DNA from 2 places in the Hydrogenophaga sp. NH-16 genome. Region 1 is predicted to be linked to the other one. Evidence: riboswitches for the same ligand, from Rfam matches in the RefSeq annotation. Region 1 holds a riboswitch; the other holds the start of a gene.
What was found. A riboswitch is a leader RNA that binds a small molecule or an ion and turns the genes downstream of it on or off. The one in region 1 is predicted to bind cobalamin.
Positions count from the first base shown of each region.

Region 2: it holds a riboswitch for cobalamin, as region 1 does, so the genes downstream of both, DD542_RS15565 (TonB-dependent receptor) here and DD542_RS16215 (energy-coupling factor ABC transporter permease) in region 1, are expected to answer to the same signal.

Region 1 covers NZ_CP029344.1:3,361,470-3,376,355, forward strand. Annotated here, with positions in the region: gene DD542_RS16170 (MBL fold metallo-hydrolase) at 1-929, shown strand, start outside; gene DD542_RS16175 (substrate-binding domain-containing protein) at 934-2,049, opposite strand; gene DD542_RS16180 (ABC transporter permease) at 2,168-2,896, shown strand; gene DD542_RS16185 (phosphate ABC transporter ATP-binding protein) at 2,899-3,675, shown strand; gene DD542_RS16190 (extracellular solute-binding protein) at 3,672-4,511, shown strand; gene modC (molybdenum ABC transporter ATP-binding protein) at 4,521-5,624, opposite strand; gene modB (molybdate ABC transporter permease subunit) at 5,621-6,310, opposite strand; gene modA (molybdate ABC transporter substrate-binding protein) at 6,312-7,067, opposite strand; gene DD542_RS16210 (VF530 family protein) at 7,162-7,446, shown strand; cobalamin riboswitch at 7,821-8,062, shown strand; gene DD542_RS16215 (energy-coupling factor ABC transporter permease) at 8,298-8,975, shown strand; gene cobM (precorrin-4 C(11)-methyltransferase) at 8,989-9,771, shown strand; gene DD542_RS16225 (sirohydrochlorin chelatase) at 9,768-10,658, shown strand; gene DD542_RS16230 (precorrin-8X methylmutase) at 10,655-11,335, shown strand; gene DD542_RS16235 (cobalt-precorrin-5B (C(1))-methyltransferase) at 11,336-12,535, shown strand; gene cbiE (precorrin-6y C5,15-methyltransferase (decarboxylating) subunit CbiE) at 12,532-13,887, shown strand; gene cobI (precorrin-2 C(20)-methyltransferase) at 13,880-14,698, shown strand; gene DD542_RS16250 (cobalamin biosynthesis central domain-containing protein) at 14,695-14,886, shown strand, end outside.
Region 2 covers NZ_CP029344.1:3,218,841-3,233,726, reverse strand. Annotated here, with positions in the region: gene DD542_RS15575 (cobalamin-binding protein) at 1-34, opposite strand, end outside; gene DD542_RS15570 (cobyrinate a,c-diamide synthase) at 31-1,380, opposite strand; gene DD542_RS15565 (TonB-dependent receptor) at 1,392-3,218, opposite strand; cobalamin riboswitch at 3,297-3,549, opposite strand; gene DD542_RS15560 (hypothetical protein) at 3,600-3,830, shown strand; gene DD542_RS15555 (cell division protein ZapA) at 3,827-4,204, shown strand; gene DD542_RS15550 (sulfite exporter TauE/SafE family protein) at 4,525-5,340, shown strand; gene rraA (ribonuclease E activity regulator RraA) at 5,347-5,859, opposite strand; gene DD542_RS15540 (SWIB/MDM2 domain-containing protein) at 6,115-6,552, shown strand; gene DD542_RS15535 (adenylate/guanylate cyclase domain-containing protein) at 6,714-8,519, shown strand; gene DD542_RS15530 (phosphatase PAP2 family protein) at 8,617-9,597, shown strand; gene DD542_RS15525 (hypothetical protein) at 9,594-11,591, shown strand; gene DD542_RS15520 (cyclic nucleotide-binding domain-containing protein) at 11,601-12,248, opposite strand; gene DD542_RS15515 (LuxR C-terminal-related transcriptional regulator) at 12,255-12,968, opposite strand; gene DD542_RS15510 (thiamine pyrophosphate-binding protein) at 13,100-14,797, opposite strand; gene DD542_RS15505 (MFS transporter) at 14,817-14,886, opposite strand, start outside.

The DNA of each region.
Region 1 (14,886 bases):
TGTTCGCCCAGCAGGTGCAGGAATTCATCGAAGGCCCGCCGGTGCCGGACGTCAAACCCGAGCAGCTGTCGCCCCACGTCTGGATGGTTTACGCCAAGGAGGGCTTTCCGACACAGGACAACCAGGGCCTGATGGCGAGCGTCATCTTCGTGGTGACACAGAAGGGCGTGGTGGTGCTGGACAGCGGCGCCTCGCTGCAGATCGGTCAGATGGCCATCCGCATGATCAGGACCGTGACGCCCAAGCCGGTGATCGCGGTGTTCAACAGCCACTACCACGGCGACCACTGGCTGGGCAACCACGCCTTCGCCGACGCCTACGGCAAGGACCTGCCGATCCATGCGCTGGCCTACACGCGCGAGCAGATTGCCGGCCACGAGGGCAACCTCTGGCGCAGCCTGATGGAGCGCTGGACCAACCAGGCCACCCTGGGCACCCAGGTGGTGGCGCCCAACCGGACCGTCGAGCACGGACAGGTGTTCGACTATGGCGATGTGCAGATCCGGCTGCACCACTACGGCCGGGCCCACACGCCGTCGGACCTGTGTTTCGAGGTCGTGCAGGACCAGCTGACCTATGTGGGCGACATCGCGATGGCGAACCGTATCGCCAACATCGACGACGGTTCCTACCCGGGCACCTTCAAGTACTACGAGGCGCTCAGGAGCGCCGCGGGCGACCAGCTCTGGGTGCCCGGCCACGGCCGGGGCAGCAAGGACCTGCTGGACACCTATGGCACCTTCATGCGGGGCATCTGGGAACCGTGTATGCAGGCGGTCAAGGACGGCATTCCGCTGGATGGCGCCAAGGCGCTGGTGATGAAAGACCCCCGTGTCGCCAGCCGCGCGAAGACCATGGATGGCTTCGACAGCAACATCGGCAAATACACCAGCCTGGCCTACCTGGAAGCGGAGAAGGAAGCGTTCTGAACCTTCAGGCCCACCAGGGCAGCAGCCGCTTCATCGCGGCGACCTCACCCGGATGGTCGGGCAGGTAACCGGTCATCGACTGCAGGCGCTGCTGCCAGCTCGCGCTGCGCAACATCTTCAGCAACGCTTGCACCGGCGCCTGTTCCAGTGCCGATTTCAGGCACACCAGCAGGTAGCGCTCGTCCGTCAACGGCACAAAACCGAGTCCCTGGATGCGCGCTGTGTACTCTGTGCCCAGGCCCACGTCGGCTTCGCCGCTGGCCACGGCCTGGGCCACCGCCGCATGGGAGCTTTCCTCGCGGTCGAAGCCGTTGAGGTCGGCGCTGCTCAGGCCGTCCTGGCTCAGCAACTCCTCCAGCAGCAGCCGGGTGCCGGTGCCGATGGCGCGGTTGACGAAGCGGGCGCGCTGCAGAGACACATCGCGCAGATCGCGCAAGCGCAAGGGGTTGCCGGGCGCCACCATCAGGCCCTGCGAGCGGCGCGCGAAGCCGATGATCTTGTGTGTGCCGGGCTTGAGCAGCGGGCGGTAGGTGCGGGCGCTGCGGCTGTCGGCGTCCGCAAACGGCTGGGTGTGGAAGCCCGCCAGCAGGCAGCGGCCTTCGTTGAGGGCGCGGATCGCGTCGACGCTGCCGGTGAAGCGGATGTCCAGATGCACGCCGGGCTCGTTCGCCGTCTGCGACGAGGCGGCCAGTTCCTGAAGCTCGGCCAGCGCATGGTCGTGGCTGGCGTACAGCGTCAGGACCTCGCGGGGGCGCTGCGCGTCGTCGAAAGCCAAGGCAAAGGCCCGTTCCAGCTCCGCGCGCAGGCTCTCCATCTGCGGGCCCAGCCGCGCCTGGGCCAGACGCTCGGCCATCAGCAGGCGCTGGCCGAAGGGTGAGAGCAGGGCGGACTGCCCGCGTTCCCAGACCAACAGTTCGCGCCCGAGCTGCTGTTCCCACTCCTTGAGCTGGCCCCAGACATGGCGGTACGAGAGGCCCAACTGCCGGGCTGCCGCGGAAATCGAGCCTTGCTCGTGCACGGCGTGCAGCACATCCATCATCGGGTTGCTCAGCAACGCCGAGCCCCGCCCGCGCTCCGGGCGTTCGGCCATCAGCGAATAGGACATCGCAATCCGTTTCATGGGCGTCGAGTGTGCCTGAGAGCTTCCATATGCAAACAAGTTCCTATGTTGATTTGTTCATACCGAGTTGCCACGTACTCTCAAACCCGTAGCGCCCGCTTATGCTGCGGCGCAACGTATGAACACTTTTTCCGATAGCGCAGTCACCGCGCTCGAACTCATCCTCTCGGGCGATGCCAGTCTCTGGGCGATCGTGACGCGCTCCCTCGCCGTGAGCGCCACGGCCTGCCTGTTTGCCTGCGGCCTGGGACTCTTGCTCGGCGCCTGGCTGGCGGTGGCACGCTTCCCGGGCCGGCCGATGGTGCTGACCCTGCTCAACACCTTCCTTGCCATTCCCTCGGTGGTGGTGGGCCTGGTGATCTACCTGCTTCTCTCGCGTTCCGGCCCGCTGGGCTTTCTGGGCTGGCTGTTCAGCTTCCAGGCCATGGTGCTGGCGCAGGCGATCCTGGTGCTGCCCCTGGTCACCGCACTCACGCGCCAGGTGGTCGAAGACGCCGACCGCAACCACGGCGAGCAGCTGTCCTCGCTGGGCGCGGGTCTGGGGCTGCGCAGCCTGCTGATGGCCTGGGACGAACGTTATGCGCTGCTCACGGTGCTGATCACCGCCTTCGGCCGGGCGGTGTCCGAGGTCGGCGCGGTGATGATCGTCGGCGGCAACATCGACGGCTTCACCCGCGTCATGACCACCGCCATTGCGCTGGAAACCAGCAAGGGAGACCTGCCACTGGCGCTCGGTCTGGGCATCGTGCTGCTGGCGGTGGTGCTGCTGCTCAACAGCCTGGTGGCGCTGCTGCGCCGCTGGCGAGAGCACCTGGACGGTGGTGATCTGCGGATGGCCACGACATGAAGATGGAACTCTCCGCCACGGGCGAGGTGTTCGGCAGCGCCGGCGCGGCGCCGGCGGTGCTGACGCTGGCGTCGGTCCACGTGAGCCTCGGGCCTGCGGCGCAGGTGGAGGCATTGCGGAACATCACGCTGAGCATCCACGCCGGCGAGCGCGTGGCCCTGGTCGGGCCCAACGGCTGCGGCAAGAGCACGCTGCTGCGCACGCTGCACGGCCTGCTGTCCATTGCGCAGGGCCGGCGCGAGGTGCCCCATGCCTCGCGCATCGCCATGCTGTTCCAGCGTCCGCACATGCTGCGCATGTCGGTGCGGCGCAACTTGCAGCTGGGCCTATGGCTCAGTGGCGTGCCCTGGGGACAGACGCGCGAGCGTGCCCGGCAGGCGCTGGAGCGGGTGCAGCTGGCGGCGCTGGCCGAGCGCAATGGCCGTGCGCTGTCGGGCGGACAGCAGCAGCGCGTGGCGCTGGCGCGGGCCTGGGCGCTGCGGCCCGATGTGTGGCTGCTGGACGAGCCCACCGCGAGCCTGGACCCACACGCCAAGCGCGATGTCGAGGCGCTGATCGCCGACTTCGGCGACGAAGCGCCCGCACCCGGCCGATTGCCGCCCACGCTGGTGTTTGCCAGCCACAACCTTGGCCAGGTCAAGCGCCTGGCCAGCCGCGTGATCTATCTGGAGCAGGGCCGGCTGCTGGCCGACCTGCCGGTGAACGAGTTTTTCAACCACACCTTCCTGGAGGCGCACTGCCCCCAGGCCCATCTGTTCGTCAAAGGAGAAACCACATGAACCCATCCCTCACTTCCCGTCGCACCATCGTGCAACTGCTCGCCGCCGCCGGCCTCGTGTCGGCTGGCCTGCTGGGCGCCACTTCCGCGCTGGCCCAGAGCAGCATCGTCGTGGCCTCGACCACCTCCACCGAGCAGTCGGGCCTGTTCGGCCACATCCTGCCGGCCTTCAAGCAGGCCAGCGGCATCGACGTGAAGGTGGTGGCGCTGGGCACCGGCCAGGCCATCGACATGGCGCGCCGCGGCGACGCCGACGTGCTCTTCGTGCACGACAAGATCGCTGAAGAGAAATTCGTGGCCGATGGCTTCGCGGCCAAGCGCCAGGAGGTCATGTACAACGACTTCGTGCTGATCGGCCCCAAGGCCGATCCGGCCGGCACCAAGGGCAACGACATCGTGGCCGCGCTCAAGAAGATCGCCACCGCCAATGCGCCCTTCGTCTCGCGCGGCGACAAGAGCGGCACGCACGCGGCCGAGCTGCGCTTCTGGAAGATGACGGACACCGATGCCAACAAGGGCAGCGGCTACAAGGAATGCGGCTGTGGCATGGGCCCGGCGCTGAACATCGGCGCGAGCAGCGGCGCTTACGTGCTGGCCGACCGCGGCACCTGGCTCAACTTCAAGAACCGCGCCGACCTCGCGGTGCTGGTGGAAGGCGACAAGCGCCTGTTCAACCAGTACGGCGTGATGCTGGTGAGCGCCGCCAAGCACCCGCAGGTGAAGACGGCCGAGGGCCAGAAGTTCGTCGACTGGGTGACCGGCCCGGCCGGCCAGAAGGCGATTGCCGACTACAAGATCGGCGGCGAGCAGCTATTCTTTCCGAACGCCACGAAATGACGGTGCGCCTCAGCGCACCATCGCCACGCCCTTGATCTGGGCGTAGACCAGCTGACCCGGCGCCAGCGCCAGGCGCCGGGCCGACAGGCTGCTGATGCGCGAGAGCAGGGTGGCGCCCTGGCCGTCGGCGCCCAGGCGCAGGCTCACCACCACCTGCGCCGGGGCGTTGTCCGTCAGGCTGTCCACCACCGCCGGCAGCACGTTGAGCACGCTGGTCTGCGCAGGCATCACCAGCGACAGGCTCACATCCCGCGCCTGAATGTGCAGGCGCGCGCGCGTGCCAGGCTGTGGCACGCCCTGGCGCGACTGCGGCAGCAGCAATTGCCCACCGTCGATGTCGTAGACCGCGAGCTGGTCGGCCGGCGAGTAGCCGCTGCAGTGGCCCTGCAGCACCGAGACCGCACTGTCACCGCGCGCGAGCGGCAGGTTGCTGCGCGCGAGCATCTGGGCCAGCGGGCCGTCGGCCAGCACCCGGCCCTCTTCGAGCAACACCACGTGGTCGGCCAGCCGCGCCACCTCGTCCAGCGAATGGGTCACATAGACCACCGGCACGTCCAGCGCCTCGTGCAGCTGCTCCAGCCAGGGCAGGATCTCGGCCTTGCGCGCCGTGTCCAGGGCGGCCAGCGGCTCGTCCATCAGCAGCAGCTGCGGGCTGGTGGCCAGCGCGCGGGCAATGGCCACGCGCTGGCGCTCGCCGCCCGAGAGCTCGTGCGGCCGGCGCTGCAGCAGGTGGCCGATGCCCAGCAGCTCCAGCCCGTGGCGCCAGTCGTGCCGGCGCTGCGCGGCCGGTGTGCGGTCGAAGCCGAAGCGCAGGTTGCCCTCCACCGTCAGGTGGTCGAACAGGCTGGCCTCCTGGAACACATAGCCCAGTGCGCGCTGGTGCGTGGGCAGGAACACACCGCGCGCGCTGTCCTGCCAGGTCTGGCCGTCCACCACCACCGCGCCGGTGGCCTGGCGTTCCAGCCCGGCGAGCACGCGCAGGCAGGTGGTCTTGCCACTGCCCGAGGGGCCGAACAGCGCGGTGATGCCGTGGCCCGGCAGGGCCAGCCGCACGTCCAGCGCGAAGTCGCCCCGGTCCAGGCGGGCGTTCAGGGTCAGTGTGGTCTTGCTCATGAGGTGCGCACCCGGCGCGCCTGCCGCGCGTTGTAGACCTGCAGCGTCATCAGCGCCACGAACGCGAACACCAGCATCACCGCCGCCAGCCGGTGGGCGTCGGCGTATTCCAGTGCCTCGACGTGGTCGAAGATCTGCACCGACACCACCCGCGTGACGCCCGGGATGTTGCCGCCCACCATCAGCACCACGCCGAACTCGCCCACCGTGTGCGCGAAGCTCATGATGCAGCCCGTCACCAGGCCCGGTTTGCACAGCGGCAGCACCACATGAAAGAAGCGGTCCAGCGGCGAGGCGCGCAGCGTGGCCGCCGCCTCCAGCGGCCGCTCGCCCAGCGCCTGCATGCTGTTCAGGATGGGCTGCACCATGAACGGCAGCGAATAGAACACCGAGGCCACCACCAGCCCGGCGAAGGTGAAGGGCAGGGTGGGCAGACCCAGGGACACCATCCATGCGCCGATGGGCCCGTTCGGCCCCAGCCCCACCAGCAGATAGAACCCGAGCACCGACGGCGGCAGCACCAGCGGCAGCGCCACCAGCGCGCCCACGGGCCTGGCCACCCAGCTGCGCGAGCGCGCCAGCCACCACGCCAGCGGCGTGCCCAGCAGCAACAGGATCAGCGTGGTCAGCGCAGCGACTTTGAAGGTCAGCCAGAGCGCCTGGAGGTTGTCCGGGGTGAGGAACATGTCAGAGGTCGTAGCCGTAACTGCGGATCAGGTCCTTGATGTTCGGGCTCTGCAGCAGCTTGAACAGCTCTTTCGCAGCCTCGTTGTTCGCTCCCCGCTTGAGCAACACCGCGTCCTGCCGGATGGCGTCGTATTGGGTCTGCGGAATCACCCACATCGACCCTTCCTTGAGTTGGCCGCCTTCGAGCACCTGCGACATCGCCACAAAGCCGACGTCCGCATTGCCGGTTTTCACGAAGTTGAAGGTCTGGCCGATGCTCTCGCCCTGCACCAGCTTCGGCGCCAGCGCGTCCTTCAGGCCCAGCTTGTCCAGCACCTGCAGCGCGGCGGCGCCGTAGGGCGCGGTCTTGGGGTTGGCGAAAGCCACCTTGCCCAGGTCGGCCGCCTTGAGCACCGCGCCCTGGCCGTCCACCCGGCCGGGCCTGACCGACCACAGCACCAGCTTGCCGGTGGCGTAGGTGAAGCGCGTGCCCGGCTGCGCCAGGCCGTCCTTCTCCAGCATCTCGGGGCGCTCGTTGTCGGCCGAGAGGAAGACGTCGAACGGCGCGCCGTTTTTGATCTGCGTGTAGAACGCGCCCGACGCACCGGTGGAAATCTTCAGCGTGTGGCCGCTGGTCTTCTGCAGCACGGCGGCAATCGCCTTCATCGGCTCCGCAAAGTTGGCCGCCACCGCCACCTGGGCTTCGGCGGCGTGGGCGGCGGTGTGCGTGAACGCGACCCACAGGAGGGCGGAAAGGGAAGACAGCAGCAGACGCATGGGCACCTCGGTGTGAAGCGGAAAGGTGGCGGGGGTCGTTATCCCAAAATGGAATAGCGAGTGTAGCGCGTGGCCAGCCGGGCAGAATTGCGGCATGACAGACGCACCACCGCCGGCCGAACAGCCCCGCAACCTCCTCCACGGCGTGACCCTCGAGGCCATGGTCCGCGCACTGGAGGCGCACTACGGTTGGGACGAGCTTGCGCGGCGCATCCCCATCCGCTGCTTCGCGATCGACCCGAGCGTCAAGTCCAGCCTGACGTTCCTGCGCAAGACGCCATGGGCGCGGGAGAAGGTGGAGGGGCTTTACCTGTTCATGCTGCGGGAGGCGCGGCGGTCGCAGCGGGGTAGCGTCAGAGGTTTCCAGGGCGGTGGCTGAGGAGCAAGGCCGCCGTGTCATTGGCGGCAAAGCAGCGATTGCCGTGGTTCGGGGGTATCCGCTCCAGGACTGCTTTGGTAGACGAGGCGGTCATTCAAATACCTTCAGCGGTCCTGGTCCAAAGACGAGATTCACCTTGCGATGCGTCGGCAACCAACAAGTTGCGCCCACCTGTGTGAAGGCACTGATCCCGAGGGTTCCGTTCAGCCGCGAAACAGTACTCACCCAGCACCCTTGCTTCAAGATCGCAGCATTGGAATTCAGAGTGCCCATGTCAGCCACGACGAATGGCTCTCAGGTGCGCTATGTCCCGATGCACGGGATCTGAGATTGCAACGTCGCCCCTCAAAAGGCCTCGAGCTGTTTTTCGGGGTATAGAATAAAAAGCTGTTGGTGCTCGTGATGCTGTTCAGGCATTGCAGTTTAACGGGAAGCAGGAGGGCGAGTCCCACACGGACGAACCTAACCTGCGCTGCCCCCGCAACGGTAAGCAGACGGGTGGACCAAGGCATTGCCAAGGCCCCCATTTCTCAAAATTTCGCCACTGGGTCACACCGGGAAGGCTTTGGGAAACGTTCTGTCAGCCCGGATACCGGCCAACAAGGAGGCTGTGCCCCAGGCGCAGCCGCATTACCCAAACACCGTCGGGGAAGGCGGTGAGGGGTCTTCGCCGGTGTCCTCATGTCGTCCCTTCGCATTGCTTTGCGAGTCTGTGCCAGCGCCTGCGCCTGCGCCTGCGCTCGCAGGGGGCTGTCCGTTCGCCGCTGGAACCTGTGCTCGCTTTCCCCTTGGGTCTTTGCCGCCTTTTCAACCGCGTTGTGTCCAACGCACCCAACCCAAGGAGTCACTTCATGCACATCGAACCAGGTCTGGTGGACGGGGCCAAGCTCGCACTGAGCTACGCCACAGCGGCCGCCTGTGGCGGCTACACGCTCAAGCTGTCTGCCGACATGCTCAAAACAGATGGCGCGGCAGCCCTGCTGCTGCGGGCCCTGCTGGCGACGGCGCTGGTGTTCTGCTTTTTCGAGGTGCTGCCGCACCACCCGGTGGGCGTGTCCGAGGTGCACCTGATCCTGGGCACCACGCTGATGCTGCTGTTCGGCGCGGCGCCCGCGGCCATCGGGCTGGCGGGCGGCCTGCTGATCCAGGGCCTGTTCTTTGCACCTTTTGACCTGCCGCAGTACGGCATGAACCTGACCACGCTGCTGGTGCCGCTGTTCGCCACCGCAGCGCTGGCTCGGCGCGTCATTCCCGACCAGATGGCCTATGTGGATCTGCGCTACGGCCAGGCCCTGAAGCTGTCCCTGGCTTACCAGGGCGGCATCGTGCTGTGGGTGGGCTTCTGGGCGCTGTACGGGCGTGGCCTGGGCGCCGAGAACCTGGTGAGCATCGGCAGCTTCGGCGCCGCCTACATGAGCGTGGTGCTGGCCGAGCCGCTGATCGACCTGGCCGTGCTCGCACTGGCCAAGACGCTGCGTGGCCTGCAGGGCAGCGCGGTGGTGGAGCGCCGTCTGCACCAGGCCGCCTGACCGGGGGCACACCATGGGCCTCGGAACGGTCTGGTTTGTGGGGGCGGGTCCGGGCGATCCGGACCTGGTCACTGTCAAGGGGCGCGACCTGATCGCGCGCGCAGGGGCCATCCTGTTCGCCGGGTCGCTGGTGAACGAGGCGGCCACCCGCTGGGCACCGCCGGGCTGCGTCATCGCTGACAGCAAGGACATGACGCTGGAGCAGATGTCCGCCTGGCTGATTGCGAACGCCGCGCGCTGCGACACCGTGGTGCGCCTGCAGACCGGCGACCCGGCCCTCTACGGTACGCTGATCGAACTGGTGCAGCCGCTGGATGCGGCCGGTGCGCCGGTGGCGGTGGTGCCGGGCGTGTCCTCGGCCATGGCCTCGGCGGCGGCGGCGGTCGAGAGCTTCACCTTGCCCGAGGTCACGCAGACCACCATCTTCACGCGGGTGGAGGGGCGCACGCCCATGCCCGACGGCGAGGACCTGGCGGCGCTCGCGGCGCACCGCACGACCTTGTGCATCTTCCTGTCCATCACGCTGCTGCACAAGGTGGAGGCCGGTCTGCGCCAGGCCGGCTGGCCCGACGACGCGCCGGTGCTGGTGGTGCACAAGGCCAGCTGGCCCGGCGAGGAGCGCATCGTGCGCGGCACGCTGGCCACCATCAAACAACAGTGCCGCGACGCCGGCATCGTCAGCCAGGCCATGGTGATCGCCAGCCCCACGCTGGGCGCGCGCCACTGGCCCGAGCTGACCAGGTCCCGGCTCTACGACCCGGGCTTCACACACCGCTTCAGGAAAGCCACGACATGAACGACACCACGATCCTGCTGGTGGGCCACGGCTCGCGCGAGGACTCCGGCAACCAGGAAATCCGCGACTTCGTCGACCAGTGGCGCGCCCGCCAACCGGCCTGGCGCATCGAGGTCTGCTTCATCGAATTCGCCGCGCCCTCGCTGCACGACGGCCTGCTGGCCGCGGCGCAGTCGTCGCGCCGCGTGCTGGTGCTGCCGCTGATCCTGAACGCCGCCGGCCATGCCAAGATGGAAATTCCCGAAGCCATCGAACACGCCCGCGCACACGCGCCCGGCACCGAGTTCCTCTACGGCCCGCACCTGAGCGCCTGCGACCCCATCCTCGCCATCCTCAAGCGCCGCCTGCGCCAGGCCATGGCCATGCTGGACATGCCCGACCCCACCACCACCGGTGTGGTGCTGCTGGGCCGGGGCTCGTCGGACCGCGGTGCCAACGGCGACATGGCCAAGATGGCGCGCTGGCTGCAGGAGGACAGCGACCACGAGCTGGTGGACCTGGCCTTCACCGGCATCACCTGGCCGCGGCTGGAGCGCGTGGTGCAGCGCCAGGCGCTGATCGGTCTGCGGCAGGTGGTGGTGCTGCCCTACTACCTCTACACCGGCACGCTGATGCAGCGCATCCACCGCCAGGTGGACCACCTGCGCGCGCAGTACCCGCAGATCCGTTTTGCCTGCGGCACGCACTTCGGTTTCGAGAAGGAGATCTTCGAACTGGTGGAGCAGCGCGTGCACGACCTGCTGGCCGGCGTGCCCGACAGCCGGATGCCCTGCGACGGCTGCAGCTACCGCGAGATCGCGCACGACCTGGGCCATGGGCACTCGCACGAGCACACGCACGCCGCCGTGCATGTGCATCCGCACACCGCACAGGTGCAACCTGCATGAGCACCGTCAACACCGTCACCGAGCAGCTCACCGCCGCCGGCCAGGCGATCGAGCACGACAGCTTCGCCATCATCGACGCCGAGGCCGGCCCGCACGCCTACACGGCCGGGCAGTGGCCCATCGTGCGCCGCATGATCCACGCCAACGCCGACTTCGAGTTCAACGGCCTGACCGCCTTCCACCCCGACGCGGTGCAGGCGGGCATGGCCGCGGTGCTGCGTGGTGGCACGCCCGTGGTGGCCGACGTGGAGATGATCTGCTCGGGCCTGTCCCGGCCGCGCCTGGCGCACTTCGGCATGGCCACGCACCAGTTCATCAGCGATGCCGACGTGATTGCGCAGGCGCAGGCACAGAACACCACCCGCGCCGTGCAGGCCATGCGCAAGGCGCACCGCCTGGGCCTGCTGCAGGGCGCCATCGTCGGCATCGGCAACGCGCCCACCGCGCTGATCGAGCTGGTGCGGCTGATCGTGGAAGACGGTGTGCGCCCCGCCCTGGTGGTCGGCATGCCGGTGGGCTTCGTGTCGGCCGCAGAGTCGAAAGACCTGATGGCGCAGATCGCCGACGTGCCCTGGATCGTCATCCGCGGCCGCAAGGGCGGCTCTACCCTGGTGGTCGCCGCCCTGCACGCGCTGCTGGCGCTGGCCGAGGCGCAGCAACGCACCGAGGGCGCCTGAATGGACAGCACCACCCCGCGCGGCACCCGCACCGGCTTCACCACCGGCGCCTGTGCGGCCGCGGCCGCCCGGGCCGCCGCGCAGGGACTGGAAACCGGTGCGGTCCCCGATGCCATGGAGAGCCTGCTGCCCAACGGCCAGCGCGTGCGTTTTGCCGTGCACGACGGACGCTGCGATGCGCACAGCGCCCACGCCATGGTGGTGAAGTTCGCGGGCGACGACCCGGACTGCACCGACGGCGCCCACCTCACGGTGGACCTGTGCCTGCTGCCCGGCCGCGCGGGCGAGATCAGCTTCGTGGCCGGCGACGGCGTGGGCACGGTGACTCTGCCTGGCCTCGGGCTGGCGGTGGGCGGTCCGGCCATCAATCCGGTGCCGCGCCAGAACATCGCCGACAACCTGCGCGAGGCCGCGCCGAGGCTGCTCACACAGCACGGGCTGGAGGTCACCGTGAGCGTGCCCGGCGGCCAGGAGATGGCGAAGAAGACCACCAACGCGCGGCTGGGCATCCTGGGCGGCATCAGCATCCTGGGCACCACCGGCATCGTCAAACCCTATTCCACCGCCGCCTGGCGGGCCAGCGTGGTGCAGGGCATCCAGGTGGCGGCCACACTGGACCACGGCGTGGTGGCGCTGACCACCGGCGGCCGCACCGAGACCTTCGCCATGCAGACGCTGCGCGCAGAGCGGCCCGGCCTGCCCGCCGCCTGCTTCGTGCAGATGGGCGACTTCCTGCGCTACGCGCTCGACGAGGTGGTGGCCCAGGGCCTGCCCGAGGTGGTGCTGGGCGTGATGGTGGGCAAGCTGACCAAGATCGCCCAGGGCGAGACCATCACCCACGCCAACCGCAACATGGTGGACACCGACCTGGTGGCCGAGATCGCCCGCCAGATCGGCGCCACGGCCGAGGACTGCGCCGCCATCGCCGCCGCCGAAACCGCGCGCTTCGGCGCCGAGCTGATGGTCGAGCGCGGCCTGGGCCCGGCCTTTCACGAAGCGCTGGCGCAGCGCGCCATCGACACCCTGACCGCCCCCGAACGCTACGGCCACGCCTTTGCGCTGCGCGTGCTGGTGTGCGACTTCAGCGGCCAGCCGGTGGCCGACGTGCGTTCGGCCCCCGCCGAGGCGCGACCCCGCCCCGCCACGGCCGGGCGCACCGGCATCGGCCACACCCACCACTCCGACTTCGACACCGAATGAACGATCTTCCCTCCCACGATCCCAACCGCTGCCGCGTGATCGGCGTGCTCGACGACGGCGTGGCCAGCCTCGGCGCCACCGCACTGGCCCACCTGCGCACGGCCGACGTGGTGATCGGCGGCGCGCGCACGCTGGCGCTGCTGCGGCACGCGCTCAAACCCGGCGCCGTCACCCACGACCTGACAGGCCAGCTGAAGGCGGTGCCCGGCTGGGTGCGCGCCGCGCGCGAGGCCCACCAGGCCTGCGTGGTGCTGGCCACAGGCGACCCGCTGTGCCACGGCATCGCGCCTTACCTGGCCCAGCACCTGTGCCTGGACGCGCTGGAGATCCTGCCCAACCTGTCCACTCTGCAACTGGCCTGCGCCCGCGTCGGTCTGGCCTGGCAGGATGCGCGCATCGTCTCTGTGCACGCCGCCGATGCCGGCGAGTGGCAGCGCGGCGCCCCGCCCACACACGGCCTGTACGCGCTGGCCCAGGCCCTGCGCGCCGAGCAGCGCCTGCTGCTGCTGACCAGTCCGGCGAACAGCCCCGACCGCATCGCCCGCCTGCTGCTGGCCGAAGGCCTGGGCAGCGACTTCCACATGGCCGTGGCCGAAAACCTGCTGCAGGCCAACGAACAGGTGCATGCGCAGCTCAGCCCCGCCGACGCGGCCCGGATGCGCTTTGCCGAGCTGAACGTGGTGCTGCTGTGGCGCACCCGGCCGCGGCCACAGCCGGTGCGCTTCGGTCTGGTGGACAGTGCCTTCGAACAGCGCCAGCCCGAGAAGGGCCTGATCACCAAGCAGGAGGTGCGCGCCGTCAGTCTGGCGCGGCTGCAGCTGCGCGCCGACAGCGTGGTCTGGGACATCGGTGCCGGCAGCGGCTCGGTGGGGCTGGAGGCCGCCCGCCTGTGCCCGCAGGGCCATGTGTTCGCCATCGAGAAGAACGAGGCCGACCACGCCATCGCCCGGCGCAACCACGCGGCCTTCGGCGTCAGCAACTACACCTTGCAGCATGGCAAGGCGCCCGAGGGCCTGGAGGCCTGGCCCGACCCCGATGCGGTGTTCGTCGGTGGCTCGGGTGGCGAGCTGGCCGGACTGATCGGCCAGGTGCTGCGGCGCCTGCGGCCCGGCGGCCGGCTGGTGATGAACTTCGTGACGCTGGAGAATCTGGCCACCGCCACCCAGGCCCTGCAGCAGCTGAACGCCGACTGGGACGTGCTGCAGCTGCAGGCCGCGCGCAGCCGCCCCATCCTGCACATGCACCGCATGGCCGCCGAGAACCCTGTGTGGCTGGTGTGCGCCGGCGTGGGTCCCATGGTCCACGGCGAACACGGGCCGGTGGTGGCGGCGGAGGAGACGGCGCATGGCTGACGTCGCGCCCGCCACCGCTCCGCGCATGGGCACGCTGCACGGCATCTCGCTGGGCCCGGGCGACCCCGGCCTGGTCACCCGCGCGGCCTGGGCCGCGCTGGAGCGCCGCGACGCCATCTGGGTCTACCCGGTGCGCAGCGGCAAGACGCCCAGCTATGCGCTGGACATCGTGATGCGCGCCGGGCTGCCGCTGCCCGAGACCCACACGCCGCTGCTGTTTCCCATGACCCACGACGGCGAGAAGCTGGCGCGCGCCTGGCTGAAGGCCGCGCAGACCGTGCTGCCCTGGCTGCAGGCCGGGCGCGACGTGCTGTTCCTGGTGGAAGGCGATGCGTCCACCTACGCCACCTTCGGCCACCTGGCGCGCACCCTGCGTGGGCTGGACCAGCGCGTGTCCGTTGAAGTGATCGCCGGCGTCAACTCCTTCACCGCCGCCTGCGCCGACGTCGGCGAACCCTTTGCCGAACAGGACGACACCGTGGCCATCGTGCCGGCCGCCTACGGCGTGGGCGCGGTTGACCGGCTGCTGCCCGACTTCGACACCCTCGTGCTGATGAAGATCAAGCCGCTGATCGAGGACCTGCTGGACTGGCTGCAGGCGCGCGACCTGCTGGGCGGCGCGCATTTCGTGGAGCGTGTGGGCGCGCTGGACGAGCGCCGGCTGTCCGGCCCCGAACTGCTCACGCTGCGCGGCAGCAAGGTCAGCTACCTCTCGCTGCTGATCGTGAAGAATCCCCGCCGCGTGCGCGGCGAGCGCATCAAGGGCTGCCTGAAAAAGAGCGGTCCGCCACCACTGGAGACCGCCCCATGAACCCGGACATCACCAACGCACCTCCCCGCGTCTGCCTGGTCGCCATCACCAAGCACGGCGTTGCCCAGGCGGCCACGCTGGCGCGGCAGTTGCCGCAGGCGTCGCTCTGTGTCACGGCCAAGTTCACCGACGCCACCCAGGGCCTGTCCAACCCGGTGCAGGCCTACGAGGGTGCGTTCAAGGACCAG
Region 2 (14,886 bases), 140 kb from region 1:
CGATGCGTTGCGGTCCGGGCAGCACGGTCTTCATGCGGTCTCCGCCAGAAACAGTTGTGCCGTGGCCTCGGGGTTGGAAGCAAACCATGCGTGGAAATAGCTCGCACGCACCGGGCCCTGGCCGTACACGGCCTCGGGTCGACCGAACCTGCCGCCCGGCACGGTGTGGGCCACGGGCGCCAGCGGCGACGTGGTCAGCGAGTAGTGGAAGGTGTGCCCCCGCAGCTCGCCGAGCGCCGTGTCCCAGCGCTGCGGGCCGAGGGCGGCCAGGCGCGGCTGCATCGCCACCTCGCCAGGCAGAAGGCCCCACATCGGCACCCGCGAGCCATCGGCCAGCGTCAGCCCCTCGAACAGCGGCATCATGCCGCCGCACTCGGCCCAGACCGGCTTGCCGGCGGCGACATGCGCGGCCAGCGCGGCGCGGCAACGCGTGCCCTTCCCCAGCGCGTCGGCGTGCAGTTCGGGGTAGCCGCCGGGCAGCCAGACCGCGTCGCAGTCGGGCACCGCCTCGTCGGCCACCGGCGAGAAGAACACCACGTTGGCCCCCAGCGCGCGCAGCGTGTCGAGGTTGGCCGGGTAGGTGAAACAGAAGGCCGCGTCGCGCGCCACGGCCACGGTGCGCCCGCGCAGCAGCGGCGCCACCGGACACTCGGCTTGCGCGTCAAAGGGCACGGCCCAGCGCTGCCAGCCGGCCACATCGAGCTGGCCCAGCGGGGTGGCTGCCATGGCGTCGGCCAGCGCGTCCAGCCGCGCCATCGCGTCAGGAAGTTCGGACGCCACGGTCAGGCCGAGATGACGCTCGGGCAGCGAAATGCCCGCGTCGCGCCGCAACCCACCCAGCCAGCCGGCGTCGATGCCGCCCGGCGCCGCGCCCAGGTCATCGCCGCGCACCGAGGCCTGCAGCATCTTCTCGTGGCCCTCACTGGCCATGCGGTTGGCCAGCACCCCGGCCCAGGGCAGGCCCGGTCGGTAGTGCCGCAGGCCGTGCACCAGCGCCCCGAAGGTGCCGGCCATGGAGCCGGCGTCGATCACCGCCAGCACCGGAATGCCCAGCTTCACCGCCAGATCGGCCGCACTCGGATCGCCATCGAACAGCCCCATCACCCCTTCGATCAGGATCAGGTCGCTGTTCGCCGCGGCCTCGTGCAGCCGGGCACGCAGGTCGGCCTCGCCGTTGAGCCAGAGGTCCAGGTTGTGCACCGGGTGGCCGCTGGCCAGCTGGTGCCAATGCGGGTCCAGAAAGTCCGGCCCACACTTGAACACCCGCACCCGCCGCCCGGCCCGCGCGTGCAACCGCGCCAGCGCGGCCGTGACCGTGGTCTTGCCCTGACCGGAGGCCGGCGCGGCGATCAGCAGGGCGGGACAGCGGGCGGTCGTCATCGCACCGGCACTCAACGGGGCGACCAGCTCAGGCCCAGGTAGAAGCTGCGGCCCGCCGTGGCATAGCCCAGCACCGACTCGTAGTCCTTGTCGGTAGCGTTGTCCACACGCGCCAGCAGCCGCCAGTCGCGGGCGATGTCGGTGCTGGCCGTGAGGTTCAGCAACGTGTGGGCCGCCAAGGGCTTGGTGTTGGCTTCGTCGTCGTAGCGCTTGCCCAGGTGCTGCACCTCTGCGCCCAGGCGCCAGCTGCCCACGGGCGTGTCTGCGGTCAGCGTGGCCTGCGTTTCGGCACGGCGCGCCAGCAGCTTGCCTGTTTCGGCGTTCTTCGGACGCATCAGGTCCAGCGAAGCGCCCAGGGCCACTTCGCCGAGCGTCGTGCCGCCGGCCAGCGTCACGCCGGTGTAGGTGGCGCGGCCGGTGTTGCCGTAGCAGCCGGCGAAATCGCCCACGCCGTTGACACAACTGCCCGGACCGGCCAGGTAGTCGATCAGGTCTTTGACGCGGTTGCGGTAGACCACCACGGAGGCGCGGCTCGCAGCCTCCTGCCAGCGCAGCCCCGCTTCCATGTTGCGCGCGGTTTCGGCCTTGAGGTCGGGCGTGCCGTAGATGCTGAAGCGCTGGAACAGCGTGGGGGCACGGAAGGCCGTTCCCACCGAGCCGGTGAGCTGCAAGGTCTTGGACAACGCGTAGCCGTAGGCCAGAGAGCCGGTGGTGTGGGCGCCAAACTCGCTGTCGTCGTCGCGCCGGGCATTGAGCTGCAGCGTGTGGTCGCCGGCATGCAGGCCGTACCCCAGAGCGAGGGCATTCTGGTGCCGCTCGGTGTCGACCGGCGTGGTGCTGGCATTTTCCAGCTGGTCCTTCCGCCGCTCCAGGTCCACCGTGAGCTGGCCCGGCCCCACGCGCATCTCGTTGCGCAGCAGCCAGCTGTCCACCGTGGTGTCCGTCAGGTAGGTCGAGGGGGCAGTCTCGTAGCGGTCGGTTCCGCGGCTGACCCCCACGCGGGTGCTCCACACCTCGCTCCAGCGGCTGTTCCAGTTCACGCCCACAGTCTGCAGGCGCTGCCTGGCCTGGTCGTCCTGCCCCGGCATGTAACCGTCGTAGCCGGCCTTCTGGCGGTTGTCCAGCAGCGTGGCCTCCAGCTTCTGCCCCTCGGAAAGCTTCCATCCCAGGCGACCTGAGAACGACTCGTTGCGATACCCGTCGCGGTCGGGGTTGCCGGAGGGCTTGGCGTTGAAGCCATCGCTGCGTTCGGTGCCCAGACCGAAGGCGTAGTCGACCACACCATCGCCACCGCGCAGCGCGGCGTTCAGTTCGTAGGTGCTGTTCGACCCCACGCCGATGCGCAGCGAAGGGAAGAAACCCTTCTCCCCGTGCCGCGTGAAGATCTGCACGACACCAGCCATCGCATCCGAGCCATACACCGCAGCCGCCGGCCCGCGCAGCACCTCGATGCGGTCTACCTGGGACAACGGGATCGCATTCCAGGTGGCCCCGCCCGTGGATTGGGAGTCGATGCGCACGCCGTCGACGAACACCGCCGTGAAGCGGCCCTCGGCGCCTCGCACATACACACCCGTGGTGGACGCGGGACCGCCGTTGCGGTTGACGGTCATGCCCGGCAGACGCTCCAGCACGTCGGAGACCGACGCGGCACCCAGGCGGTCAATGGCGCCGCGGTCGACCAGGGTCACGTCCGCCACCACATCTGTGATGGGCAGCTCGGACCGGGTCGCAGACACCACGACGGTAGGCAGGGAGGACTGTGCGAGAACAGGAAAAGCGATGGCGCATGCCATGGGCAGCGCGACCAGGCGCACCGGAGCAGAACGGAAAGACATGAATGAAAACAAACGATGGTTGCCCTCGCCGTCTTCCCCGACAGCGCATGGGCGTCACGGCAACGGACCTGGTTCAGGACACGTCACCACCGTGTTGGCCGGTATCCGGGCTGGCAGAACGACCTCCACCGCCTTCCCGGAGCGCCGGTCGAAACCGGTTGTCCAGTGGCTGTGGGGTGAAGGCAGGGACCGGGCGAAAGCCCGGATCCCGTCTGCTTACCGTTGCGGGGGCAGCGCAGGTTAGGTCGGTCGGCGTGGACTTCCCCTCCTGCTTCCCGTTGAACTGCAGCATGTGAACCACACCGCGAGCACCAACGGAATCCATTGTAAGCCCGTGCTCCTTGCGGCAACCCTACAATGAGTGTCTTACCAGTTGTCACCATGGCCGATCCCAAGCAAATTGACCTGATCGCCGAGCGCGTGGAACGCCTGCTCCTTCGCCATGAAGAACTGCAGCGCACCAACGCCCTGCTGATGGAGCAGGTGGCCTCGCTCAAGGCAGAACGTGACTCCATCAAGTCGCGTCTGAACGCTGCGCGTTCCCGCATCGACGCGCTGCTGGACCGGTTGCCGGTTGGAATCGAGCCCCCCTCCCACAAGGACTCCGAATGAACAAGCCGGCCTCCAAGCAGATCGAGGTTCAGATCATGGGCCAGAGCTATCTGCTGGCCTGTCCGGCGGGGGGCGAGCAATCTCTGCTGGACGCCGTGGAGCGTGTGGACACCGCCATGTGCCGCATCCGGGACGCCGGCAAGGTCAAGGCCCGCGACCGCATCGCCGTGCTCGCATCCCTCAACCTGGCGTTCGAACTGTCCCAGAAGGAAGCCGAGGGGTTTTCTTCCTCGTCCTTTCTCCCTCCAGAGCCGACACCCTTGCCGGGCTCCAATCCCCAGGGCGAGTTGCCCGACGCTGCTGCGCTGGCGCGCGCGGAGGAACTGGTGCGGCGCCTCGACCAGGCGCTGGGCAGTGACGGCCAGTTGATCTGAATCAGGAACCGGCCCTCAACTTTTCCGACGGGCGAGCCCATCCATAGGGCCGCCAGCCCCTACAATTTGCCCTGTCTGCAGTGCGTGCCGGGCTTTATATTTCCTTGAACCAATGCTCCATGAGCCCGGGCTTGGTACATAACGTGGCTGGTGTGAGCGTCTCGCGTCAGATGAACCCGAAGCCCCGTTGCCCTCGCCCACCTGAACCCCCGGTTCAGGATGACGGTCCGGTGGCACTTGCAGACACCTAATTCCCTTCGCTGCGGCCCCACGGATGTTTCCTGGGGCCGCACTCTTTTCTGCCCTCCGGATTTCCGCCCATGAGCCTTGAACCCCTGCTGATCGTCGAACTGGCCCTTCTGGGGGTGTTCACCGGGTTTCTGGCCGGCCTGCTGGGCATCGGCGGCGGCATGATCATGGTGCCGTTCATCAGCGCCATCCTCGCCCACCGTGGCGTCGCGCCCGGCCTGGCGGTGAAGATGGCCATCGCCACCTCCATGGCCACCATCATCTTCACCTCGATCTCCAGCGTTCGCGCGCACCACAAGCGCGGCGCCGTGCGGTGGGACATCGTGCGGCGTCTCGCACCGGGCATCGTTATCGGTGCCGCGGTCGCGAGCCTCGGGGTCTTTGCGGTCCTCAAGGGCGGGGCTCTGGCCTTGCTGTTCGCGCTGTTTGTGGGCTTCTCCGCCACCCAGATGCTGCTGGACAAGAAGCCGCAGGCCTCGCGCACCTTGCCGGGAACGGCCGGCCAGCTGGGTGCCGGGGGGGTGATCGGTTTTCTGTCGGGACTGGTGGGTGCCGGGGGCGGCTTCGTCAGCGTCCCGTTCATGACCTGGTGCAACGTTGCCATCCACAATGCCGTTGCCACCAGCGCAGCGCTCGGTTTTCCCATCGCACTGGCGAACGCCGCCGGGTACGTCATCTCGGGCCAGGGTGTGGCCGACCTTCCGGCGGGTTCGCTGGGCTACGTGTACCTGCCGGCACTAACGGTGATCGCCATGACCAGCGTGCTGATGGCGCCGCTCGGTGTGAAGGCCGCACACGCGCTGCCGGTGAAGTCGCTCAAGCGGGCCTTCGCGCTGATTCTCTACGTGCTCTCGGCGTACATGCTCTACAAGGGTCTGACGGCCTGAAGCCCGTCAGACGCCACGGTGCAATGGCCGGTCGGCAATCACGGTGCCATCCTCGTCGGCGTACAGCCATTCACCCGGACGCACGGTGACGCCCTGAATCTTCACCGCCACGTCGCGCAGCCCCTGGTTGCGCCGCTCGGTCGGCAGCGGCATCGAGGCCAGCGCGCGAATGCCGGTCTCGCACACCGCCAGTTCGGCCACGTCGCGGACGCACCCGTCCACCACCACGCCGGTCCACCCGTTGCGCGCGGCGGCGGCACCCAGGTTGCCGCCCAGCAAGGCGCGCCGCAGCGAAGCCCCGCCGTCGACCACCAGCACACGCCCATCTCCCGGTCCTTCGACGAGGGCCTTCACCTGGCTGTTGTCATCCAGGCACTGCACGGTCACGACCGGTCCGGCGAAGCGGCGATGGGCACCAAAGTCACGGAACACCGGCGGCAGCACACGGAAGGCGCCGCTGACGTCGCCCTTGTGTTCGTCGCACAGATCGCAGGTCGAAAAATCGATGGAAGAAGTCATGGTGAGCCACTCTCGAAAACAGGTTTTTCGGAGCCGAAATTGGAGCACGCTCTTTGTCGCTGGTTGGGGTGCGGCATGCAATACCGGGCGCAGTGTTGTTTTCGGGGCCAAAAAACCCCATTTTCCCTCTTGCGCAGCACAAAAATACCGCACCTCCACCTTGGAAGGACCATGCATCTCCATTAGCATGCGAGTCACCAGTGAGAGAGCGCGTTCTCCTCTGGCGTCAAACCACTTCTAGAAGGAATCCTCAACATGGCAACTGCAAAGAAAGCTCCTGCGAAGAAGGCCGCTCCGGCCAAGAAGGCCGCCGCTCCTGCAAAGAAGGCTGCACCCGCGAAGAAGGCCGCCGCTCCTGCGAAGAAGGCCGCCGCTCCTGCAAAGAAGGCTGCACCCGCGAAGAAGGCCGCCGCTCCTGCAAAGAAGGCCGCACCAGCCAAGAAGCGCACCCCCAACGCAGCCTTCATGAAGGCCATGACCCCCAGCGCCGCACTGGCCGCCATCGTTGGCAACAGCCCGCTGCCCCGCACGGAAGTGACCAAGAAGGTCTGGGAATACATCAAGAAGAACAAGCTGCAGGACGCTGTCAACAAGCGCATGATCAACGCTGACGCCAAGCTGAAGGAGATCTTCAAGAAGGCCCAGGCCTCGATGTTCGAAATGACCAAGATGATCAACGAACACCTGAAGTGATCAGGACGCAAAGGGGCCCAGGTGCTCCTTGCACGGAGAGCCGGCGCTGCCGGCTCTTTTTTTTGACCCTGGCCGGTCCGTACCCGGCCCTTTCAGATGTGAGAAACTGAAACAGCACTTCCCCTTTTCGAGGTATGACAAGCCAGCCGCACCCCAGCACCATGGGCTCTCACGGCGATTCGGCTCCGTCTCATGAGGTGCCGCCTCTGCCGCTGATGCAGAACAAGGTGGTGCTGGTGATGGACCTGGTGGAATCCGTGAGGCTGATGGCATCGAACGAAGCGTCCGTGGTCCACCAGTGGCGCGGGTTTCTCCAGCACGCCCGTGAAGAGGTTCTGCCAAGACATGGCGGTCGCCTGGTCAAAAGCCTGGGCGACGGCATCCTGGTGGAGTTCGACGAACCGTCTCAGGCTGTCAAGGCCACCCTGCGCCTGCACCGCTATTTCGACGACGCCAATCGCGGGCGCGATGACGACAGCAAGTTCTGGCTCCGCGCAGGGCTGAACGCCACCCACCTGTACATCGACGACCACGACGTGTTCGGCCATGGAGTCAACCTGGCCGCCCGCGTGGCGGGGCTCGCAGGCCCCGGGGAAACTGTCATCACGGCCAATGTGCACGACACCCTGGTGGACGGCGTCGATGGTGACATGGAAGACATGGGGGAGTGCTACCTCAAGCACTGGCCGGAGCCCGTCAGGACCTGGACGCTCTCCCCGCCCTCAGGAACAGGTGTCACCCTCAAACCGCCCGCCCCTGCCGCCAGACCGGAGGACTTCCGGGCCACCATTGCCGTGTTGCCTTTCCTGTCGCGGAGCAATGCCCCCGAACACTTTGTGATCGGCGACCTGCTGGCTGACGGTGTCATCGTCCTCCTCTCGCGCAGCCAGCACCTGCGCGTCATCTCGCGGCTGTCAACCGCCGTGCTCAGAGGCCGGGACGATGTCAACCAGACCGCAAGCCAGCAGCTGGACGCCCACTTCGTTCTGTCCGGCAGCTACGTCTCGCTGGGCGACCGTGTGCTGGTGACCGCGCAGTTGAGCGACACCCGGCACAACGAGGTGATCTGGGCCGACCGGCTCACCGGCGACGTGATGGACGTGGTGCAGCAGGAAAGCGAGCTGATCAACTCGCTGGCGTCCACCTGCGCCGACCAGCTGCTGCACTCGGAAGTGCAACGCACCCTCACGCAAGCCCTGCCCCGGCTGGACAGCAGTGCCCTGATGCTGGGTGCCATCAACCTGATGCACCGATCCACCCGCCGGGATCTGGAGCGCAGCCAGCAGCTGCTGGAGGCCCTGGTGGACCGTCACAAGCGCTCGGTGGCTCCCTGGGCATGGCTGGCCAAGTGGCACATCATGCAGGTGGTGCAGGGCATGGCTGCAGACCCGCATGCGTCGTTCCAGCGTGCGATCGACATTGCCGACCGCGCACTGGACCTGGTGCCCGACAGCGGACTTGCGCTCGCGGTCAAGGGGCACGCGATGTGCCATCTGGGCAATGACGTCGATGGATCGAACCATCTTCTGCTGGAGGCCACGCACGCGAACCCCAACGACCCGATGGCATGGCTCTACCGAAGCGTCTGGTCCACCATGTGGGGCACCCCCAAGGAATCCGTCACACAGGCTGAAAACGCACTGCGACTGTCGCCGCTTGATCCGCAGAAGTACTACTTCGAAATGATGCTGGCCGGCTGCCACCTATCCACCAGCGACTTGAATCAGGCCATCCACTACAGCCGCTCCTCGCTCAACAAAAACCGGTATCACCTGCCCAATCTGAGGATCCTGCTGACCGCGCAGTTCGAATCCGGACAGACTGAGGAAGCAAAAGAGACGTTTGCTCTGCTTCGATCACAGCAACCGGACCTTACGGTGACCCAGTATCTGTCTTCCGGAAGTCTCAGCCCGCTGCGACAACGCACGGCGCGCGTTCTCGAGTCGCTGGGCCTACCCAAAAACTGAATCGAACCAATGAGGAGATGACATGAGTGCAGGAGTGAGTGCAGGTGTAAGTGCCGGGGTCAGTGCAGGAGTCAGTGCAGGAGTCTCCGGGGTAGGCGTGGTCTCTGCCGATGCATTGACCATCAGCCGCGCCGCCATCGCCGGACCGTTCGCCGGCGCGGTGCTCCACCCCACCATTCCCGGCTTCAACCAGGACCAGAACCTGCGTCTCTGGGCCGATGGTCCGCGGATGACCACCTGCTTCGAAGAACTGGTCGAAGGTCTTTCCATCGCCGCCTCGGCGAGCACGAAGCAGGCCGACCTGAAGTTCGCCAACCTCGGCGCGACCACGATCAAGAACCGGACGCTGGTGCAGCTGCAGGGGCCCTCCAAGAACCTGCTCAAGCAGCAGCTGGATCTGGTTGCGGCCTACGCAGACCTGCGCGGTGACCGGGCCGCCGAGGTGCTGGACCAGCTCACCGCCCCGGTCGGCTACTGGTCCGCCGTGCTGGGGCTGACGGCCCACCGGCACAAGAAGACGCTGCAGCTGATCGAGATCGCGCTCGGACTGTGCGTGCATGTCGAGATGCGCCTCAAGCACATCTTTGCAACACTGCGGCCGGTGGAGTTGTCCCCACAGATCCAGCCCATGATCCCCACCCCGGGGCACGGCAGCTGGCCCAGCGGCCATTCGACAGAAGCGTTCGCGGTGGCCACCCTGCTGGAGTCGTTCATGGACCAGACCCGCCCGGGCAAGAACGATGGTCAGAACAGCCGGACGCAACTGCAGCGCCTGGCGGCGCGCATCGCGGTCAACCGCACCGTGGCCGGGGTGCACTACCCGGTGGACAGCGCCGTCGGCCGTCTGTTGGGCACCAGCCTCGGCGAGTTCTTCGTCGCCCGCGCCACCGGTGGCAGCGTTCGACTGCGAGGCTTCGACAGCGACAAGTTCGTCGAGGTGGATGGCGCTCCCAAGGACTTCAAGCTCAGCGATCCCATGGACGCGGGCGCCTACAGCGTGGGTGGTCCGGCGATCCCGCTGCCCCAGGCCGATGCCCTGGGCTGGCTGTGGCAGGAGGCCCTGAAGGAGTGGTCATGAGCGGGGCGCGCGCTCCCCAGCCCTGGCAGCCGCTGCCCAAAGGCGAGGTCACCGGCACAGACTGGTCTCTGCCCGGCAGCATCGAGGGCGCCGACCCCTACCTCGCGTGGGCGGAAGCTGACCATTTTGAAGGCTACCGGCTGGGCGAAGGCCTGGCGGCCCAGCCCAGGTGGCTGCCGATCATCATCGAACTCCACTCCGGTTTCGGCATCCAGGACCTGCTGCAGGCGTCCGACATCAAGTGGCTGCAGGTGCCCAAGGCCTACCTGCTGCTGCCCGGGCTTCGTTTCTGCACGGCACGCGCACGCAAAGGCTTTTTCAAAGAGATGCGCAAGCGCTCAGACCTGGCCGACATCGTTCGGCGCTACGAGCTCGGCCTTCCCGTAGAGGAGCACACCGGGCCGCTGACCGACCCGGCCTTGCCAGGCGACGCAGTGCCCCCATGTCCGGATCGCGTCGGAGGAAAGGTGATCGGCATCATCGACGGCGGTCTTGCAATGGCCAACGCCGCCTTTCTGAAACCCGACGGACAGCCGAGGGTGCGCCACTTCTGGCGCCAGGACGAATTCGACGGCCCGCACGGACCGGGCATGGGCCGCCACCTGCGCAGCCGCCTGGACCCGCGGCGTGCCGGCCCGACGCCATCCGTCATGGGCTACGGCCATGAGCTGACGGCGGCCGACATCCGCGCAGCCATGGACCAGTTCACGCGCAATGGTGCAGTGGACGAGGACGACCTGTACGACTACCTGCAGTGCTGGGACCTGAAGCATCCGGTCAATCACGGCACGGTGGTGGCCAGCCTGGCCGCCGGCCCCTGGCTGGCCACCGCCCGCATGAGCAGTGCGGCCCACACCCCGGACATGACTCCGTCCCCCGACGAGGCCAGCCGCGCGCCCCTGATCGCGGTGCAGCTGGACTGGTCCAACGTCATCGACACCTCGGGTGGGGCGATGAACGTCAGCGTGCTGGACGCTCTGATGTTCATCCTGAACCGGGTGACCGCCGACGCCAAGCTGGTGGTCAACATCAGCTGGGGCACGCTGGCCGGCCCCCACGACGGCACCTCGGTGCTGGAAGCGGCCATCGATCATCTGCTGGCGCTGTGCACGCCCGAGCGGCTGCAGGTCTTCATTCCCGCGGGCAACGGCTACCAGGACCGCACCCATGTGAACCAGACGCTGCTGCCAGGGGGTGCGCCCGCCGAACTGCACTGGCACATCCAGCCCGACGACCGCACCCAGAGTTTTCTCGAGTTGTGGCTGGGCGACCCTGACCTGCCCGAGGAGGCGCTGCAGGACATCAGCATTGAGGTCACGCTGCCCGGCGGGCAGGTGCTCGGGCCCATGACCGTCGGCAACGCGGGTTGCTGGCCCTCGACCACCTCACCCCAGCTGGCGCTGGTGTTTCCAAGAAAGACCGCATTGGGTCGGCACGGCACCTGCGCCCTGCTCGCCCTGTGCCCGACGGCCTCGCTCTACCCCGAGAACCGACTGGCCCCGGCTGGTGTCTGGCAGGTAACGGTACGCAATGGCGGGTTCAACCCCGTCGTACTGGATGCTTACGTGGAACGGGACGACGTGGCACAGGGCACCTACACCGGCGCCCGCCAGTCCGCCATGCTGGACCGGTTCTACGACACCAGTGGCAACGTCGACAGCTTCGTCGATCACCCCGACAACCCGACGCCGATCCGGCGCAGCGGGGTGTTCAACAGCATCGGAACGGGGCAGCGATCCGTCTCTGTTGGCGGCGTCCGCTTCGCCAGCAGCGCCTTCGATCCTGCCGCGCGCTACAGCCCCAGGCTGCCAGACCCGGACGCCAGCCGCCTGCCCCAGCGCCACGGGGTGAAGAAGGTGCCGGACGAACTGGCTGTGAGCGACGAGAGCACAGCGTTGTGGGGGGTGCTGGGTGCTGGCAGCCGCAGCGGCTCATCGGTGCGCATGTATGGCACCAGCTGTGCGGCGCCCCAGATCGCCAGAAAGCGGCTCTGATTCTGGTCGTCACCAGCGCGCCGGCAAGGCCTTGAGCAGCCAGATCCAGCGCTCGCGAACGGCGATGTAGCCGCCGGTTTCCAGGTCCTTGAGCAGGCGGGACACCATTTCGCGCGAACACGCGAGGTGTTGCGCCAGCTCCTGGTGGGTCAGGCGCTCCGCAAGCCGGCGCTCGCCAGAGACTTCGGGCTCCTGAGCCAGCTGATTGAGCAGTCGCACCAGGCGTCCATAAACGTCAATGAGGGCCACATTGCCAGCACTCTCGGTCGCCAGCCGAGCGCGGCGGATCAGCCGGGCCATGAGTTCCAGTGCGAACTCGGGGTGCTGGGCAATGTAGTTCAGCAGCACGGCGCGGGAGATCACGGAACAGGTGGTTGCATCGACCGCCTCCACGTTGGCCGAGCGCGGGCCACCGTCGAGCGACATTTCGCCCACATATTCCAGAGGGCCGTAGAAGCCCAGGGTCAGTTCCTTGCCGTTGCCGTCACCGAGGAAGGCCCGCAGACGCCCCTGCAGGACGATGTAGATCGTGTCCCCGGACTCACCTTCCTGGATCAGCAGCGCGCCGTTGCGGTAGCGCCGCTGCACGCCCAATGCCGCCAGTGCCTGGATGTGGGAGGAAGGCTCTGTGCTGGCAGGTAGGAAGGCGGCGGACATCCGGGCTCATGGTTGGGCAAACTCCATGGCATTGTGCGGCATCGCGGAGATCACCCGCAAGGCGGGGACCATGGGCGGCAGGCTGTGCACCTTCTGCATCAGGGCGCGGATGCTGCCGCAGCCGGTCTTTTCGCGCAGCGCCTTGATCTGGCTGCGCACGGTGGATTCGGCCACCTTGTGGTCGGACGCGATCTCGGGAATCGAGGCACCGCGGCACAGGGCCAGGAGCACCGCCTCTTCGCTGGGGCTCAGATTCTGCGAGCGGGCGAACATGCGCAGCGCCAGGTTGTCGCAGGCGTTCTTGCGAGAGAGCAGCACCAGAACGGTGGGCGCGTCGAACTCCAGCGGGTGGCTCAGCGGCACGAAGGCCAGCGACAGCTCGTGTTCGCCCTGCTTGAGTTGCAACAGGCGGCGCTGGCCGCGCAGCGCGTGTTCCAGGGCGCTCTGGATCTGGGTGGTGAGCTCGGTGTTGCGCCCCAGCAGGGAGCGCGCATGGGTGACGATCACCCGACCGGTCGACATTTCGTGCCGCGCCAGGTGGTTGGCATGGCGGATGTGGCCCTGGGCGTCGATCACCAGCAGGCCGTAGTCGACTTCGTCCAGCACCCGCAACAGCAGGTCTTGCCCCAGGCTGTCCGGCACCGGCTGCGTTCGCTCGGCGCGGAAGTACAGGTCGCTGGTGGTGCGGTCCATCAGGTGGCGTTGGGCGGTGGTTTCCATGGCGCTTTCCTCGTGTGTTGCAGATGGAGAAAGCTTAGAAACCGGCACCCGTCTTGAGGCGTGTGCCATTGCCCACCGGCCTGTGACCTATTCACAAATCTTGTTGCCAAAAAGCAACCAATGCACCCCTCTCAGCGGGATTTGTTCCGGATCGCCGAGAGGGTTCCTCGGGTGGTGATGACCTCCGGATCGAGCATGACTTCGATCAGGGAGCCGCCGTCGGCAGCCAGTACCCGCAGCAGGGCCGCCTCGAACTCTGCCGTGTGGGTGATGCGTTCGGCCGCGTAGCCATAGGCCCGCGCGAGCGCGCAGAAGTCGGGGTTCCTCAGGTCCGAGCCACTCACGCGCGCCGGGTACTCACGCTCCTGGTGCATGCGGATGGTGCCGTAGGTGCCGTTGTTGAGCAGCAGCACGACCGACTTCGCACCGTGTTGCACCGCCGTGGCCAGCTCCTGCCCGTTCATGAGGAAGTCGCCGTCGCCCGCAATGGTGAAGGCGGTGCGGCCGGTGAGGATGGCGGCGCCGATGCCCGCGGGCACGCCGTAGCCCATGGCGCCATTGGTCGGTGCCAGCTGCGTCTTGTGCCCCTTGGCCAGACCGTGGTAGCGGTAGAAGCGGTGCAGCCAGCTGGCGAAATTGCCTGCGCCATTGGTCAGCACCGCGTCGGCCGGCAGGTGCTTTTGCAGCGTGTGGATGAGGGCGGGCATGTCGATGCTGCCGGGCAGCACGATGCCGCCGTTGGTCACCTCCACGTTGGCCTCGTAGTCGGCGTGGCAGTCGGCCGTCCAGGCCAACCAAGGCAGGCTGGGCGGTGCGGTCAGCACCTCCAGCGAACGCGCCGCCGCGTTCATCGTGGCCTGGATCGCGAGCGTGGGCTGGTAGACCCGGCCCAGCTCCTCGCCGCTGGCATGGATGTGCACCAGCTTCTGCGTTGGCACAGGCGCTTCCAGCAGGGTGTAGCCGCCGGTGGTCGCCTCGCCCAGGCGCGGACCGATGGCTAGGACGAGGTCGCTCTCGCGGATGCGCCGGGCCAGCGCCGGGTTGATACCCAGGCCGACATCGCCCGCGTACAGCGGGTGGTGGTTGTCGAAGCAGTCCTGGAAGCGGAAGGCGTTGGCCACCGGCAGCTGCCAGTTCTCGGCAAAGCGCTGCAGCGCGGCGGCGGACTGCGGCGTCCAGCCCCCGCCGCCGGCGATCACCAGCGGACGCTCGGACGCCAGCAGCAGCGTGCGCAGCTCGCGCAGCGCACCGGGGTCGGCCCAGGCCTGCACCGGCTCCACGCGCGGCAGCGGGTTAGCGTCCACCGTCTGCGTCAGCATGTCCTCGGGCAGCACCAGCACCACCGGGCCGGGCCGGCCGTTCATGGCGGTGGCGAAGGCGCGCGCCACGTATTCGGGGATGCGTCGCGGATCGTCGATGCGCTCGACGCGCTTGGCCATGCCTTTCGTGCTCGGGCCGAAGAAGGCGTTGTAGTCCACCTCCTGGAAGGCCTCGCGGTCGCGCGCGTCGCTGGCCACGTCGCCCACGAACAGCACCATCGGCGTCGAGTCCTGGAACGCGGTGTGCAGGCCGATGGAGGCGTTGGTCGCGCCCGGCCCTCGTGTCACGAAACACACGCCCGGCCGGCCGGTCAGCTTGCCCTGGGCCTCGGCCATGAAGGCCGCCCCACCCTCCTGGCGGTTGATCACGAAGCGGATGCGGTCGGCGCGGTCGTGAAAGCCGTCGAGCACGGCGAGATAGCTTTCGCCCGGCACGCCGAACGCGTGGGTCACGCCCTGGGCGATGAGGCAGTCGACGAGCAGGTGTCCGGCAAGTTTTGGTGTGGTCATGCCGGAATTGTGCACAGACTCAGCGGCCTGTCCGGCGGCCCACGCCGATGGCGGCATAGACGGACACCAGCAGCACCAGCGCCGCGCCC